DNA from 3 places in the Intestinimonas sp. MSJ-38 genome. Region 3 is predicted to be linked to each of the others. Evidence: riboswitches for the same ligand, from Rfam matches in the RefSeq annotation. Region 3 holds a riboswitch; each other region holds the start of a gene.
What was found. A riboswitch is a leader RNA that binds a small molecule or an ion and turns the genes downstream of it on or off. The one in region 3 is predicted to bind thiamine pyrophosphate.

Region 1: another riboswitch for thiamine pyrophosphate. It lies ahead of thiM (hydroxyethylthiazole kinase); the one in region 3 lies ahead of KQI26_RS07315 (TenA family protein).
Region 2: another riboswitch for thiamine pyrophosphate. It lies ahead of KQI26_RS12040 (energy-coupled thiamine transporter ThiT); the one in region 3 lies ahead of KQI26_RS07315 (TenA family protein).

What each region holds. Positions count from the first base shown of each region.
Region 1 covers NZ_JAHLPO010000012.1:57,446-62,999, forward strand. The annotation lists gene KQI26_RS08950 (HAD family phosphatase) at 59-712, opposite strand; gene thiE (thiamine phosphate synthase) at 709-1,347, opposite strand; gene thiM (hydroxyethylthiazole kinase) at 1,334-2,155, opposite strand; TPP riboswitch at 2,226-2,330, opposite strand; gene KQI26_RS08965 (permease) at 2,384-3,388, opposite strand; tRNA gene KQI26_RS08970 (tRNA-Leu) at 3,555-3,637, opposite strand; gene KQI26_RS08975 (AAA family ATPase) at 3,808-4,410, opposite strand; gene KQI26_RS08980 (GLUG motif-containing protein) at 4,400-5,554, opposite strand, start outside.
Region 2 covers NZ_JAHLPO010000022.1:30,856-36,409, reverse strand. The annotation lists gene KQI26_RS12055 (sigma-E processing peptidase SpoIIGA) at 1-385, shown strand, start outside; gene sigE (RNA polymerase sporulation sigma factor SigE) at 382-1,125, shown strand; gene sigG (RNA polymerase sporulation sigma factor SigG) at 1,568-2,338, shown strand; TPP riboswitch at 2,484-2,594, shown strand; gene KQI26_RS12040 (energy-coupled thiamine transporter ThiT) at 2,696-3,250, shown strand; gene KQI26_RS12035 (cation:proton antiporter) at 3,534-4,742, opposite strand; gene KQI26_RS12030 (hypothetical protein) at 5,385-5,531, opposite strand.
Region 3 covers NZ_JAHLPO010000009.1:49,348-54,901, reverse strand. The annotation lists gene KQI26_RS07325 (LPD25 domain-containing protein) at 1-1,261, shown strand, start outside; gene KQI26_RS07320 (transposon-transfer assisting family protein) at 1,265-1,465, shown strand; TPP riboswitch at 1,675-1,774, shown strand; TPP riboswitch at 1,835-1,932, shown strand; gene KQI26_RS07315 (TenA family protein) at 1,999-2,673, shown strand; gene thiD (bifunctional hydroxymethylpyrimidine kinase/phosphomethylpyrimidine kinase) at 2,670-3,473, shown strand; gene thiE (thiamine phosphate synthase) at 3,485-4,126, shown strand; gene KQI26_RS07300 (HAD family phosphatase) at 4,116-4,772, shown strand; gene KQI26_RS07295 (NUDIX domain-containing protein) at 4,775-5,260, shown strand; gene KQI26_RS07290 (cysteine-rich VLP domain-containing protein) at 5,415-5,554, opposite strand, start outside.

The DNA.
Region 1 (5,554 bases), on a different contig from region 3:
TTTGCATTGAAGTTTTATTAAGCGACGGGAAGTGGTGCCCCCGACCCGCCGCGTTCTGTCATTGAAAAGATTTCGGCACTTCCAGTGCGTCCAGACGCTCTATATAATGATCGCAAAATGCTTCCATCTCCCCTCGGTGCTCTTCTCCCGCAGGGTCCCACACCCCCACCGTCACAAAACCCGCTTCTTTGGCGGTGCGGGCCGCATGAAGAGCATCCTCAAAAACCAGGGTGCAGCAGGGTGCACTCCCCAGCTTTTCCGCCCCGGCCAGATAGATATGGGGATTTGTCTTGGGTCCATACTCCCCGCAGTCTAAGGCAAAGGAAAAATACTTCCACAGCCCCAACCGCTCCATGGCCGCCTGGGACAGCTCCTTCTGGGTGGCGCTGACGATGCCACAGGGGATTTTTTGCTGCCGCAGCTGCTCCAGCAGTACTTCGGCTCCAGGCTTGGCTGGCAGATGCTGGCGGTATTCTTCTGCCGCCAGTTCCTCCACCAGCTTCAGCACCTGCTCCACCGAAACCGCAAAGCCAAAGGTCCGGATGATGTACTCCGCCGCCTGGCGCTGATCCATGGCCTCGATGGTGCGAGCCAGATCTTCCGGGGGTTCTCCCCCCAGACGCCGTACCAGCTGAAGGGGAAGCTGCTGCCACATCTCCATGGACTGAAGCAATGTGCCGTCCAGATCAAACAAAGCCCCCTGGATCTTCACTGAATGGCCTCCTCGGTCAGCTTCCGCAGTCCGGCTGCCGCGGCCTGGGGGTCCTCCTTGGCATAAATGGCCGAAACCACCGCCACGCCGCAGATGCCGCTGCCTTTGAGGGACAGAATATTACTTTCCTTGATGCCGCCAATGGCCACCACCGGGATATCCACCGCCTGGCAAATGGCTTTCAGCATATCCAGGCTGACGGCGTCGGCATCGTCTTTGGTGCCGGTGGGGAACACCGCCCCCACCCCCAGGTAATCGGCGCCCGCTGCCTGGGCCTTGAGAGCCTGCTCCACCGTCTGGGCCGAGACCCCCAGGATCTTGTCCGGGCCGATCTTCTGGCGTACCTGTCCCGCTTCCATATCGTGCTGGCCTACATGAACGCCGTCAGCTTCGATCTCCACCGCCAGCTCCACATTGTCATTGATAAGGAAAGGCACCTGGTGCTTTTTGCAAAGCTCCTGGATCTGCCGGGCCTCCTTCTGGAATTCCTCCTGGGCCAGATCCTTTTCCCGCAGCTGCACCATGGTCACGCCCCCCAGGATGGACTGCTCCACCGCAGAATAAAGGGTACGCTCCCCCAGCCAGCTCCGGTCGGTGACGCCATAAAGCAGCAGATCTTTTTTATCGCACTTCATACCGGGCGCCCTCCATCAGCTGCTTGCCATCCATGTGATAGATGGCATCGATGATCCGGTTGCGGTAAGAGCTGTTGCCCTCGCCCTCTTCCAGACACTGGAATGCCAGCTCACCGGCCAGGCCCATCGTAACCACAGCTGCGGCGGCCGCTTCCAGAGTATGCTCCGGGTTGGCGGTGACAAAGGCCGCCGTCAGTCCGGACAGCTGGCAGCCGGTGCCGGTGATCTTCCCCATCTCCGGCCGGCCGTTGCGAATGACAAAGCACCGCTCCCTGTCCGCCACCAGATCGATGGCGCCGGTGATGGCCGCCACGCTGTCAAAACGAGCGGCCACTTCCTTGGCAAATGCAACGGCGGCCTCCAGGTTGTCCTCTGTGACGGCATCGGACAGATCGGCGTCCACACCCCGGGTCTTGCCGCTGCCCTGAGCCAGGGTCTTGATTTCGGAGATATTGCCCCGAATGACGGTAAAATGCACCTGCTCCAGCAGATCCAGCGCCGTCTTGGTGCGCAGCGTGCTGGCGCCAGCCCCTACCGGGTCCAGCACCACCGGATGGGAAAGAGCATTGGCCTTTTTCCCGGCGGCAAACATCCCCGGAATGGTACGGCTGTTCAGTGTACCGATGTTGATATTCAGGCCGCCGCAGATGGAAGTGATCTCCTCCACCTCTCCCAGGTCATCGGCCATAATGGGGCTTCCCCCGCAGGCCAACAGCACATTGGCCACATCGTTGACGGTGACATAATTTGTGATGTTGTGGATCAGGGGGGATTTTTCCCGCACATTGTCCAAACAATTACCCAGCATTTTCCTTCCTCCTTTTTCAATAAAAAAACGCCGCGGGCTTGCCCTCCGGAGAAGGCCTCCCGCGGCGAAAACCGCAAACGAATGGACTCCCTCCGTTGGCATTACCCAAATCAGGTAGCAGGTCGAAGCGCACAGCTTCCTCTCAGCCCGTTTGCGAGCTCCCTGGTCACGATATGATGTTGTTTTTTATTATAAAACCGGGTGCAAAAAATTGCAAGGATTTTGTCCTTACATTCCCAGCCAGGGCTGGAGGGCATTGAACAGATATCCCACCAGAATGATTCCCACAGTGCAGATGGCCACAAACACTCCCAGCAGCCGGGGCTTTACCGCGCGGCGCAGCATAATCAGGGAGGGCAGAGACAAGGTGGTCACCGCCATCATAAAGGAGAGCACGGTGCCCAGCATAGCCCCTTTGCCCAGCAGAGCCTGGGCCACAGGGATGGTGCCGAAGATATCAGCATACACCGGCACGCCAATGATGGTGGCCAACACCACACCCAGCGGATTTTTTCCGCCCAGCACCGTTTCCACCCAGCTCTGGGGAATCCAGTTGTGGATCAGCGCTCCAATGCCCACACCGATGAGGATATAGGGAAAGACCTTCCGGAAGGTGGAAAGCATCTGCTCTTTGGCATAAACCACCCGATCCTTTTGAGTCAGCACCGGCCCCTCGGCCTGAACAGCCACTCCCTGGCGGATAAATTCCTCCACCTGATCTTCCAGATGCAGCCGCTGGATGAGAGCGCCCCCCACCATAGCCACCACAAGCCCCAGAATCACATAAATGACCGCCACTTTGGTTCCAAAAATCCCCATCAGCAGCACCAGACTGCCCAGGTCCACCATGGGAGAGGAAATGAGAAAGGAGAAGGTCACCCCAATCGGCAGTCCCGCTCCGATAAATCCCATAAAGAGCGGAATGGAAGAACAGGAACAAAAGGGCGTCACCGTCCCTAAAAGGGCCGCCACCAGATTGGCCCCCATTCCCCGGAACCGGCCCAGGATCTTCCGGCTTCTCTCCGGCGGAAAATAGCTTTGCAGATAGGAGACCAAAAAGATCAGCAAACAAAGCAGCACTGTGATTTTGATCACATCATAGAGAAAAAAGTGCAGGCTTCCCCCTATAGGGCTGGTTGTATCCACTCCCACTTTGCTCAACCCCCGGCCAATCAGATCATTGAGCCAGGCCATTCCCAGAAGCTGATCCTGCACAAAATTCCACAAACTCATCCTGCTCCCGCCTTTCATCAATCATTTTAAATATTTCGATATGCCTATTTTATCTCTTCCCCTGGCCCTTGTCAAGAAGAAATTCACATTCTTCAATATTACCGTTTTACTTCCAAAGATGCAGAAACGAAAAAAGAGACACGACCGATTGTCGTGTCTCTTTTTCTGGTGCGGTCAACGGGACTTGAACCCGTATGGTTGCCCACACGCCCCTCAAACGTGCGCGTCTGCCTGTTCCGCCATGACCGCATGGATTAAATTAGCTTGTTTATTCTATCACACCACCCTCAAAAATGCAAGAGCTATTCCTGGGGTTTTCCAAAAAAATCTTGCCCTCTCCCTTCTCATTGGCCCGGCTTTTGAAAAAGAGGGCATCTCCCCGGATGCCCTCTTTTTTACATCAAACTCATACAGCACTTTTATAAACTCTGGTAAGCCAGACAGATCTGGTTCACTGCGGCCTCAAATTCTGTGGTACCGGTATCGATACAGAGATCATACCCATCCGGCGATCCCCAAGCCAGCCCGGTATAGGATTCATAGTATTTTTTCCGCCGCTTATCCATTTTCCGCACAAGACGCACCGCTTTTTCCCTGGTCAGGTTCTCCTGCTGCATTTTCCGTTCGATCCGCTTTTCCAAAGGGGCCCGGACAAAGGCCCGCAGCAGCTTCACCTTTTCTTCCCGCAGAACATAGTCGGCACAGCGGCCCACGAAAATACAGCTTTCCCCCTTGGCAATCTGCCGGATTTCATGGCTTTGCAGCTCAAACAGCACTTCGGAAGTGGGCAGTCCCCGGGTGACATGGTAGTTTCCCTCATGGACCGTCCGGTATAAAAACGGATTGGTCGCCCTTTCATCCGCAGACTCCATCATCTTTTCCGAGAGCTCCCCATACCGGCAAGCCAGATGGAACAAATCCTTTTCATATACCCGGATTCCCAGCCTGGAGCCTGTGCGCAGGGCGATTTCATGGCCGCCGCTTCCAAACTCCCGAGCGATACAGATGATTTTATTTTCCACTTTCCTCCACCTCTTTCGGAACCAACTGCTCTTTCACTGCATGGGGGACATCAAATGAGCCATTATGGGCAAAGTCCAGTTTCACAGACACTGTGCCCGGTGCTGCATCCTCCAGGCCGTCCACTCCGCCGCTGCAAGTACAGCTGATCTCCTGGATCCTATTTCCGCTGACCCTGACCTGCACGCTTCCAGCGGAAAGGGTTACCGGCAGCGATTCCAGCTCCGGCGCCGCCGCATAGGCCACCGCCTTCATACCGCTTTCGTCCAGTGTCAGTGTATAGAGCCAGGTGTTGTTCCCGGTATCGGTGCAGTCAAATTCCCCGTTCAGGCAAATCTGCTTCAACACTTCCAGCAATCGGGTGTAATGGGTCAGCTCGTTGTTTTCCGCAGTCAGCAGCACGCCGTTCTGATCACAGAACCTTCCCTCCGTGAAATAGACGGAAAGATCGTCCTTGCGCACACAACCGATCTTGCTGCCATCCACCTGGGCCTGGCCGTACTTCATTTTCCCATTGAGGGAAACAGGGCCACATTCCACGCCCAAATCCACATCCGCCGTAAAAGACTCTTCCTGTCCCAGTTCTTTCCACGCACTGAACAGACGGAACAAGTCTTCCGAAATGGGCGCTTGGCCTTGTATCTCTCCAGAAGAAATCGCCTCCCGCACCGGATCCGGTATGACCAATGCTTCATCCATGGTCTCAGGCTTGAGCTGGGCCTCCAGAGAGTATACCGTTTTCTCATCATCCGCCAGTGTTCCCTTGGAAACAAAACGCAAGGACCGAATCTGGTCCCCCGAAGTTGTCAGTTCAATGGTCAGCTTCTGGGTATCGGACAGATCTTCTGCCTGGTTTGGAAGCAGCACTTTCAGCAGCTTTCCGGCATTTTCCCCCTCGGCTGTCATCTGGCAGGTCACCTTTCCACCGCTGCGGCTTGTGGAGAAAGAAACGGTCTCAAAAAGCTCTGCGGCCTGCGCTGGCAGCTGTGAATAATCCGGATGGAGATCGCTGACCTTGTAGGCCTTGCCGTTTTCCAGGATAATGGCGTCATCGGCGTAATAAAGAGAAATGCCGTTGTTCTGGATGCAGGTAATTTCCTGCCCATCCACCTTCGTCCGAAGGATATCCATTTCTGTGTTGATCAG
Region 2 (5,554 bases), on a different contig from region 3:
TCCGGCCCGGGTAAAGATCTGCGTGGGCGGCCAGTGGGCGGAGGTGCACGCTCTGCGGGATACCGGCAACCTTCTGCGGGACCCCATGAGCCAGAAACGGGTGATGGTGGTGGAAAAAAGCTGCCTTGTCCCGCTGCTTTCCCGGGAAGAGCGGCAGGCGCTGGAAAACCTGCGGGGGGACAACGGGCCGGAGGTCTTTGAACGGCTCCGCTCCCGCCGCTTCCTGCTGCTGCCATACCAGGCGGTGGGCCAGCCCGGCGCATTGCTCCTGGCCATGAAACCGGACAAAATGCTGGTGGATGGCCGGGAGGAAAAAGAAGTGCTCATCGGTATCGCCCCGGGGCGGATCTCCACCCCCGAAGGCTGCCAGGCGATTTTGGGATGATAAAGGAGGAATACTGCGTGAAACTCTCTTTGCTGCGGGCCGCTCTTTCCTTGAAGGGGCGGAAGCTTTTGGAAAAGCTAGGGCTTTGTCAGCTGCCGTCCATCTATTACATCGGCTCTTCCCAGAGCCTGCCCCCGCCCCTGACCCCGGAAGAGGAGAAGGAATACCTGGCCCATTACACCGGCAAGGAGCCGGAGATCCGCCAGGCCCTCATCGAGCACAATCTCCGTCTGGTGGTCTACATCGCCCGGAAATTCGAAAACACCGGCATCGGCATTGAGGATCTGATCTCCATCGGCACCATCGGGCTGATCAAGGGGGTGAACACCTACCGGGGGGACAAGAACACCAAGCTGGCCACCTATGCCTCCCGGTGCATTGAAAACGAGATCCTGATGGTGCTGCGCAAACACTCCGGGGCCCGGTCGGAGGTGTCCATCGACGAGCCGCTGAGCACCGATTGGGACGGAAACGAGCTGCTGCTGTCCGACATTCTGGGCACCGAGCCCGACTGCGTCATGCGCCCGGTGGAGGACGACGCCGATCGGGAAATGCTGCGCCGCTCCATCGACCGGCTGAGTGAGCGGGAAAAGACGATTATTTCCATGCGTTTTGGCCTGGGCGGCCGGGACGAGCTGACCCAGAAGGAGGTGGCCGATCTCCTGGGCATCTCCCAGTCCTATATCTCCCGGCTGGAAAAGAAGATCATCTCCCGACTGAAAAAGGAAATGACCCTCTAGGCAGCGTGACGCTGCACCCAAACTGCGCTCCCGCGCTGAATTACAGAATCTGGCTAACTGGTGCACTAAGTTTCACAATCCCCCCTGCATGGCGTTGCCATGCTGTCCCCCCTTTGCACAAGGGGGGCTTTTCTTTGGCCCAGTGCCACAGAAAAGGCTGGTTGTATCCGCTTGGCTTCGGCAGGGACCCCGCCGGGAGGCTGGAAAAAGGTCGGGGAAAAACCTAGTTTTTCCCCGAGACCCAGCGGCGGCGTCGCCTGACGGCTTGCAAGTTATTTTGGCCTTGTGCCAAAATAACACGCCGCCAATGGCCCAGGAGGGGCCCGGCGGCTTTCGCCGCTGGGAAGAAACCTGGGGCAACACCCGCCGCAGCGGGTGTTCTGGGTATTAGTTCTCTCTTTTCAGGCAATACTGTCTGTAACAAAAAAAGGGAGGAACACGAATGCAGGGAAAAGTGGAGATCTGCGGCGTCAACACATCCAAACTGCCGACTTTGACGGGAAAAGAAACCAGAGAGCTTCTGGAAAAGGCCAGGGGCGGAGACAAGCAGGCCCGGGAGAAGCTCATCGCCGGGAATCTGCGGCTGGTGCTTTCGGTGGTGCAGCGGTTCGGCGGCCGGGGAGAAGCAGCCGACGATCTGTTCCAGGTGGGATGCGTGGGGCTGATCAAGTCCATCGACCATTTTGATCTGAGCCTGAATGTGCGGTTTTCCACCTATGCCGTGCCCATGATCATCGGCGAGATCCGCCGGTATCTCCGGGACAGCAGCCCGGTGCGGGTGAGCCGCTCCCTGCGGGACAACGCCTACAAGGCCCTCACCGCCCGGGAGGCCTTCACCAGGGAACACCAGCGGGAGCCTACCGTGGAGGAGATCGCCAAGGCCATCGGCATGAAGCGGGAAGAAGTGGTGTTTGCCCTGGATGCCATCTCCGACCCCATTTCCCTTTATGAGCCGGTGTATCAGGACGGGGGCGATGCCATCTGCGTGATGGATCAGGTGCGGGACCCGAAAAACACCGACGACAGCTGGATCGAGCAGATCGCCATGAAGCAGGCCATGAGCGGTCTGAGCGAGCGGGAGAAGCGGATTTTGGCCCTGCGGTTTTACGATGGCCGTACCCAGATCGAGGTGGCCAAGGAGATCGGCATCTCCCAGGCCCAGGTCTCCCGCCTGGAAAAGGGCGTCATCGAAAAGATCAAAAAACAACTCTAGCAGCGGTCCCGTGTCGGGACGGCCAAATTGCGCTCCCGCGCTGGGCAACAGAACGAAGGCTGGTTGTGTTCACCCAGGCAAAGAGAGTATGCCCGCGGAGGCACTCCGCTTGACAAATGGGGGAGGGTGGAGTATACTTCCTATGACAAGTGGACAGGGGTGCTGGTTTTCATGCCGGCTGAGAGACGGACAGACCGTCAACCCTCAAACCTGATCTGGGTAATGCCAGCGTAGGAAGAGATCATTATGGGCTTCATTCTGCTGCCGGGTATGGCAGCGGCATCACGCCGCCTTTCATCGCGGGCATTGTTCCCGCGATTTTTTTTGTTGCCTTCGGGCAGGGAAAGGATGGGTACGATGCAGAAAAACAACACAAGAAGACTGACCGAAAGCGCCATTATGGTGGCCCTGGCCGCCGTGCTGGCCATGGTAAAGGTGTGGGAGATGCCCTTGGGCGGCTCGGTGACCGCCGCTTGTATGGCCCCCATCATCTTCATCGCTTTGCGCTATGGCGCCAAGTGGGGCTTGCTCACCGGATTGGTCTTTGCCGTCATTCAGATGATCGAGGGCTTCTGGGCTCCGCCGGTGCGCACGCTGCTGTGGTTCTTTCTGGTGGTGATGCTGGACTATGTGCTGCCCTTCGGCCTGCTGGGTCTGGCGCCCCTGGTGGCCCGCCGGTTCAAAAATGCCGTGGTGGGCGCAGGCGTGGCCACGGTGGCCGTGTGCGTCATCCGGTTTCTGTGCCACTTCCTCTCGGGCATCATCATCTGGCACACCGGCGATCCCGCTGTGCCCGATTGGGTCTGGTCTCTGACCTATAACGGCACCTTTATGATCCCCGAAACCATTATCAACGCCCTGGCCGTGGCCGCATTGGTGAAGTTTGTGAAGCTGCCAAAAGCCAACGGATAAACAGACAAAAAACCTCCCTGATGGGAGGTTTTTTTGTTGAGCGTGTCGAAAAAGTGGCTTAGGCCACTTTTTCGAGTTTTTGCAAGGGGCTGGCGGAGTGCCTCCGCTCCCATACTGCGCTCCCGCGCCGGGCCGGTTGTACGCAGAAAAGCAAAGAAAGTATGGCCGTCCGGGCACCGGACCACGCTGCCAGGATCGCACAATAGCCCCTTCCGGCGGAGCCGGAGCATCGAGGCCCCGGGCGCATACAGCCGGGGAGAGTATGGGTGCAGCGTCACGCTGCCTAGTCGCCGCTTTTGACAGTGAGGGTGGGTTCGTCGGGAGCGGGGAGGGGAGAGCGGCCCATCACCAGCTTGAGCAATACAGGGGTGATCAGCGTGGTGACGATCACCATGGCCACTACCGCCGGGAAGAGGGAGGCATCCACCAGCCCGGCCTGCTCGCCCTTCTGGGCCACGATCAGAGCCACTTCGCCGCGGGAGATCATGCCCACACCCACCGCCAGGGCGTCATGGGCGGAGAACTTGCACAGCTTGGCTCCCAGGCCGCAGCCGATCACCTTGGTGAGAATGGCCACCAGAGTCAGGGCCAGAGCAAAAGCGAAGAGGGACAGGGTGAAGCCATGAAGATCGGTCTCAATGCCAACGCTGGCGAAAAATACCGGGGAAAAGAGCATATAAGAGGCAATGTTGATCTTCCGGGCGATGTAGGGCTGGGCCTCGGCGATGTTGCACAGGATCAGTCCGGCAAAATAAGCGCCGGTGATGTCGGCAATACCGAAGAAATGCTCGGCCGCATAGGACAGAAGCAGGCAGAACACCAGACCATAAATGGCGATGCGCCGGTGGTTGTAATAGGCCTTGCCCAGCTTCCGGAACAGCCGGTAGACCACGAAGCCCACCAGGGCCAGCAGCACGAAAAAGCCGATGATCCGGCCCACCACCATCAGGGGTTTCACCGAGGGATCGGTGAAGCTGGTGAGAATGGTGAGCACCACAATGCCCAGAATGTCGTCGATGACGGCTGCGCCCAGAATGGCGGTGCCCACCTTGCCGCGCAGGCGGCCCAGCTCACGCAGGGTCTCCACGGTGATGGACACCGAGGTGGCCGCCAGTACAACGCCCACAAACACCGCCCGGAGCATGGCGTCACCCGTGGCTTGGGGGAAGAACAGCTTATAGCACAGAGCGCCGCCGATGAGGGGCACCACTACGCCGCAGGCGGCGATGAACAGGGAAGTGAGCCCTGTTTTTTTCAGCTCCTTCAGGTCGGTGTCCAGACCGGCCAGGAACATGAGGAAGATCACGCCCAGCTCAGAGGTTTTCAGCAAAAAGTCGGTTTCCACCACCATATTCAGGCAGGTGGGCCCCAGCAGAAGCCCCGCCAGAAGGGCGCCCACCACCGAGGGCAGCTGCACCCGTTGGGAGATCAGGCCGAACACCTTGGTGGACAGCAGAATGATGGCCAGTGAAAGCAAAAAACGATAATCCATGGGAACCATCCCTTCATCAATATATTGAATTGAAAAAAACAAGCATGAGTATCTCATATTTTTCTTTCCGGCGCAAGCGCAGATTGCACAAAATTCCGGCGATGAAGGGAAAAATGTTAGGATGGAGGGCAAAAGACGGGCGATGCGGGGCAAAATAGGGGCGAGGACTGTCAAAAAGATAACAAATCGGCGCTTATTTTCTCACCATCGCCCGAAAACAAGGCAAAGGGGAGAGGAAAGCGCACAAGGCGTGCAAAAGGCCGGACAAAGGGCGCAGCCCGATGGACGAAAGGCCCCTTTGACAAGGAAAGGAAGAAAGATTACAATTAAATCGTAGTAGCGGCCCAGTGCCTGGGCAGTCATACTGCGCTCCCGCGCTGGGCAGGTTGTGTATAGAAAGGCAAAGAGAGTATACCTGGGAGGTATTCTGCCCATAAATTACGATTTAATCGTTATATCCCTGCAAAACCAGAGCCGGTCCCGACACGGGACCGGCTCTGGAGTGTATCGCACCGGCCTTTCTGCGGCTCCTTGCCAGGATTGCACCCTGGCCCCTTCCGGGTGATGGTTTATCACACCCGGAGCACGGGGGCCTCGGGCGCATACAGCCTTCAGCGAGTTTTGGGTGCAGCGTCACGCTGCCTAGCCGGGGGGTTGATCCACGACCGACTGGGTCACCACCTGATGAATGGGCGGCGACAGCCGGGTGAGGACGCCGGGTGCAAAATAGCCCGGATGATGATCCGGAGCAAAAACATCGGGGAAATCCCGATGGATGGCGCTGTTCATACTTCTTCACCTCACAGCTATTC
Region 3 (5,554 bases):
CGGTTCCATGATCCAGCATATCCGGGGCTACCACGAATACTACGCACAGGATGAAAGCTGGAAAAACCATGTGCTGCACCATGAGGGGCCGGAGGCATGGGAGGCGGACAAGGCCCAGCGGGATATGCTGCTGCATGAGTTCATCCCGTATATGGAGCTGCATTGCAATCTGGCCGCTATGGAGCAGGAGGCCCAGCGCCCCCTGCGATCCGGGGAAACCCTGACGCCGGAACAGACCGCTTATTTCAATGCGGTTTTGGACTATGTAAAGGAGTGCCGCCCGCTTCTCAATCAGGGACAGTACCACTTGCCGGAGCCGCCGCAGCTTGCCGACTTCGACCAGAGCTTGCAGGACCACAAAAAACAGATCGAGGCAGAGCTGGAACAGGAGGCCGCCGCTGCCGGGCTGACGGTGGAGGAATATGTTGCCTCTGACTATGAGGCCCCGGCGCAGCCCAACTTTTCCATCTACCAAGTGCCGCCCGGCCCGGAGGGGCGCGACTTCCGCTATCGTTCCTATGAGGAATTGCAGGCGGATGGGCTTTCGGTGGACAGGAAGAATTACCAGCTTATCTACTCCGCGCCGCTGGACAAGGACATCACACTGGACGAGATTTACCGCCGCTTCAACATGGAACATCCCGCCGATTACAAGGGACATTCCCTCTCGATGGGGGATATTGTGGTGTTCCGGCAGGATGGAAAACAGACCGCCTACTATGTGGACGAGGGGGCCGACTACCGGCAGGTGCCGGAGTTTTTCGCCCAGCCGGAAAAGCAGCTCACGCCGGACGAGTGCATGACCGGCGAACAAATCCAGACGCCGAGAGGCCGTTTCTATCTGACCGACAGGAGCCGGGAACAGATGGAGGCCGCCGGGTATGGATTCCACCACCAGTCGGAGGACGGCAGGTATCTTATTATGGCAAACGGCACAAGAGCCTTTGCCATCCCCGCCCAGCCAGAAAGCCATATCAAGACGGCGGAAATGTCCACCGAGCAGAACTACAACATGATCGACGGCATGATGAACAACGCCCCGTCTATGGAGGAACTGGAAGCAAGGGCAAAAGCCGGGGAACAGATTTCCCTTTTGGATGTGGCCGAGGCAACCAAGGCGGAGGCCAAAAAGCCCAAGCAGACCCAAAAGACAACGCAGAAACAAAAGAAGCCGTCCATCCGGGCGCAGCTTGCCGCCGCCAAGGAGGAGCAGAAAAAGAAGCCCCCGGCGCGGGAAAAATCAAAAGAAATGGAGGTATGAGGAATGTATTTCACCGTGGAAGAAGAAAACCTGATCTGTCTGTACCACAACGCCGACCGCCGCAGGACGGCGGCAAATCTCCGGGCAGCACTGCCGGACATGGACAAGGAAATGGTGGCGCTGGCCTGCCAGACCGCAAATAAGCTGGACGCCATGAGCGACGCCGACTTTGCGGCGCAGCGGTTCCACTTCACAGACGAATAAGCAAAACGCCGGGCGCGGGGGCTGTCAAAGCCTCTGCGTCCGGCATTTCTTTTTTTGTCCATTTGCCCGCATTTAGAACCCCGTTTTAAGGGGAACAGGATAACTTTATCCAACTGCCTGCCGACCATGCGGAAAAAACCTTGATTTCTGTGGACTTTTACCGCCCTAAATGCGTAGACTTGACTTTTGGGGACTTTCTAACTATAATAATACTCAAGCAGGGGGACTACCTTGTAGTTGAGAAGGTTAAAACCTGACCCTTTGAACCTGTTGGCTAATACCAACGCAGGGAGCTAAAGAATACAGATTCGTATTTTTTGGACATTCTCTGTTTTGGGAATGTCCTTTTTTAATTGAATAAGATATGATATGTGTTTGCGAGGGAACTGAACAAGTTGAAAAAGGTAAGACCTGACCTCTGGACCTGTCGGCTAATACCGGCGTAGGGAAGCAATTTCTTACGCTCGTATTGCGTCTGAAAGAGCTTCTAATTGTTTTAGAGGCTCTATTTTTTTATCTTAGGAGGATCAAACATGGCATTTATGAAAGACATCTTAACCCACAACATTCCCATTTGGGAAGAATGTGCAGCTACCCCATTTGTGCAGGAAGTGCAAACTGGAAAGCTACCTCTTGAAAAGTTCAAGAGATATATGATTCAGGATAGTATCTATCTGAAAAACTATGCCCGTATATACGGCAAGGCAATTTTTCATGCTGATACATTAAGAGAAATTCAGCTTTACTACTCCATGCTGAACTTTGTAAATGATACGGAATCGGAAGTGCGGCTGGATTATCTAAAGCAATTTTGCATAACAGATGATGATATTGAACTGATCGCCCCTTTGCCTGAAAATCAAAATTACATTGATTTCATGTTTGAGATTGCGTCACATGGAAAGAATGAAGAAATTTTAATGGCGGTTCTTCCCTGTATGTTAAGTTACAGCTATATATTCCGCAAACTGGCGGCTGTCCCTACAAGCAGAGAATCAAGATATTGGGACTTTATCAAAGATTATGCCGATGAACAATATGCAGAAAGTTGCAAAGAATGGTCTGCTTTTGCAGAGTATAAATGTGCTGGGTTATCAGAAGCAAATAAAAAGTATCTGGCTGATATTTTTGAGAAAGCAAGTTTGTTAGAGCTTGCTTTTTGGAAGATGGCCTATCGGAACGAAAGAATGGAGGAAAATGCAAAATGAAAAAAGTATTGTCCATTGCCGGATCAGATTGCAGCGGAGGTGCAGGTATTCAGGCTGATTTGAAAACTTTTTCTGCTCACGGCGTATTTGGAATGAGTGTTATTGTTTCTGTTGTTGCAGAGAACACCAGCCGCGTTATCGACATCCAAGATATTACCCCTGATATGATTGAAAAACAGATTGACGCCGTATTTGAAGATATTGAAGTGGACGCAGTAAAAATCGGTATGCTTTCTACACCAGAATGTATGAAAGCGGTGGCAAAGAAACTATTACAATATAAGCCCCAAAATGTTGTAATCGACCCGGTTATGTATGCCAAAAATGGCTGCCCATTGATGAATCCTACGGCGGTTTCCACCTTGATAGACACAGTAATTCCACTTGCCGATGTACTTACTCCAAATATTCCAGAGGCAGAGAAAATAGCGGATATGCAGATTTCCACAGTTTCAGATATGGAGGCTGCCGCAAGAAAAATATATGCCATGGGTTGTAAGGCGATTGTTGTCAAGGGTGGACATCATATAGGAAATGCTGTTGATGTCCTATTTGATGGAGAAAATTTCTACCATTTTGAAACATCCCGCATTGATACGAAAAATACTCATGGGACAGGCTGTACCTTTTCTTCTGCAATCGCTTCCCAGCTTGCAAAGGGAAAAAGTGTTCCGCTTGCAGTCGAATCTGCAAAGGCTTATGTCACAATGGCAATCGAACACTCTCTTGCGATTGGAAAAGGCTGTGGCCCGACGCACCATTTCTACGAATTGTATCAGCATGGTTTATCTAAAGAATAGGCAGGTGCAAAATGAACTTTGATTATACACTTTATCTTGTTACTGATCGTCAACTAATGAGCTGCGATAGCCTGACAGAAGCGGTAGAACAGGCAATTTTAGGAGGCTGCACAATGATACAACTCCGAGAAAAAGAATTGTCCTCATTAGAATTTTACAATCAGGCTGTTGCCGTGAAACAGGTTACGGATAAATACCATATTCCCCTTATCATAAACGACCGGATAGATATTGCAATGGCTGTGCAGGCTACGGGGGTACATATTGGACAGCATGATTTACCTGCGGCTGCCGTCCGCAAAGTAATTGGGGAAAATATGCTGTTGGGAGTATCTGCATCTTCCATTGCAGAAGCAATACAGGCACAACAGGATGGTGCAGATTATTTGGGAGTTGGCGCAATGTTCCCTACTGGAACTAAAACCGACGCTGATTCTGTATCAATGGAAGAATTACAGAAAATCCGCGCAGCCGTTTCTTTGCCGATAGTTGTTATTGGCGGTATCAATAAGGGAAATGCAGGGCGTTTCAAGCCCATGGGAATTGACGGGCTGGCTGTTGTATCTGCCATCATAGCGCAGTCTGATATAAAAGCTGCTGCTGCGGAACTGAAAGATTTATTTTGCGGAAAGGAAAAGAAAAATGGATTTTAATGCGGCAATCTTTGATTTAGATGGAACAATTCTGGATTCAATGGATGTATGGGAGCATATAGATATTCAGTTTTTGAAAAAGAGAAATCTTCCCGTCCCGGAAAATTATGTAACTGAAATATGTGCAAGGAGTTTTGAGGAAGCCGCACAATATACCATTGATCTTTTTGGATTGCAGGAAACGGTAGAGGGAATTATTGAGGAATGGAATAATATGGCGGTCGAGGAATACAGTAACCATGTCGGTCTGCTGCCCCATGCCCTTGATTATCTTCTGCGCTTAAAAGAACATGGAATAAAACTTGCAGTTGCTACGGGGTTGCCGGAAAAGCTCTATATTCCATGCTTAAAGAACAATTCTATTTTAGAATTATTTGACGCTCTATGTTCAACAGATGAGGTTCAGCGGGGAAAAGAATATTCGGATGTCTTTGAATTGGCCGCAAGAAAATTAGGGGTTGCACCTGAACACTGTATTGTGTTTGATGATGTGCTTCCAGCAATTAAAAGCGCAAAGGCAGCCCGTATGTTAGCAGGTGGGATTTATGATAAGTATTCCGCAGATCAGCGTACAGAAATAGAAAGGATTGCGGATATTTACTTACTTGATTTTCGGCAAGCACCGATCCCACACAAAGAGGTATGAAAATGGAAAAATGGGATTTATATAATGCAAAACGGGAAAAGTCTGGAATAACAATGTGCCGTGGAGAAATCATACCCAAAGGGCTGTATCATTTATCTGTGAGTGTATGGATCGTCAACCAGCAGGGGCAGTATCTTTTATCACAGCGGCATCCGAAAAAGCAATACCCTCTTTATTGGGAATGTACGGGTGGTTCTGTATTTTCCGGGGAAACCAGCTTGCAAGGAGCAATCCGAGAGGTAAAAGAAGAATTAGGAATACTGCTTACTCCCGGAAGTGAAAAATTGATTTATCAGACCAGACGGGAAAATGTGCAGGATTTTTACGATGTTTGGCTGTTTCATAGGGATATAAAGATTGAAGAAATGCGTTTACAGGAAACAGAAGTTGTAGATGTTCAATGGGTAAGTTCAGATAAGTTATTTGAGATGTTTCGCCTGAAACAACTGCATCCCCTGATTACCTATGTAGATCAGTTAATAGGCTGAAAAAACGCCGGGCGCGGAGGTGTCAAAGCCTCTGCGCCCGGCGCTTCTTTTTTGTCCATTTTCCCGCATTTAGAACCCCGTTTTAAGGGGAACAGGATAACTTTATCCACCTGCCTGCCGACCATGCGGAAAAACCCTTGATTTCCGTGGACTTTTACCGCCTTAAATGCGTAGACAGGAGGTATCTTTTCCGCTGGCGTTCCGCCTCTTTCTTCCGGCGCACCTGCACCGCACAATCCGGGCAGTATTTAGCCCGGTTGGAGTTGGGAGTAAACGCCGCCCCGCAGACGGCGC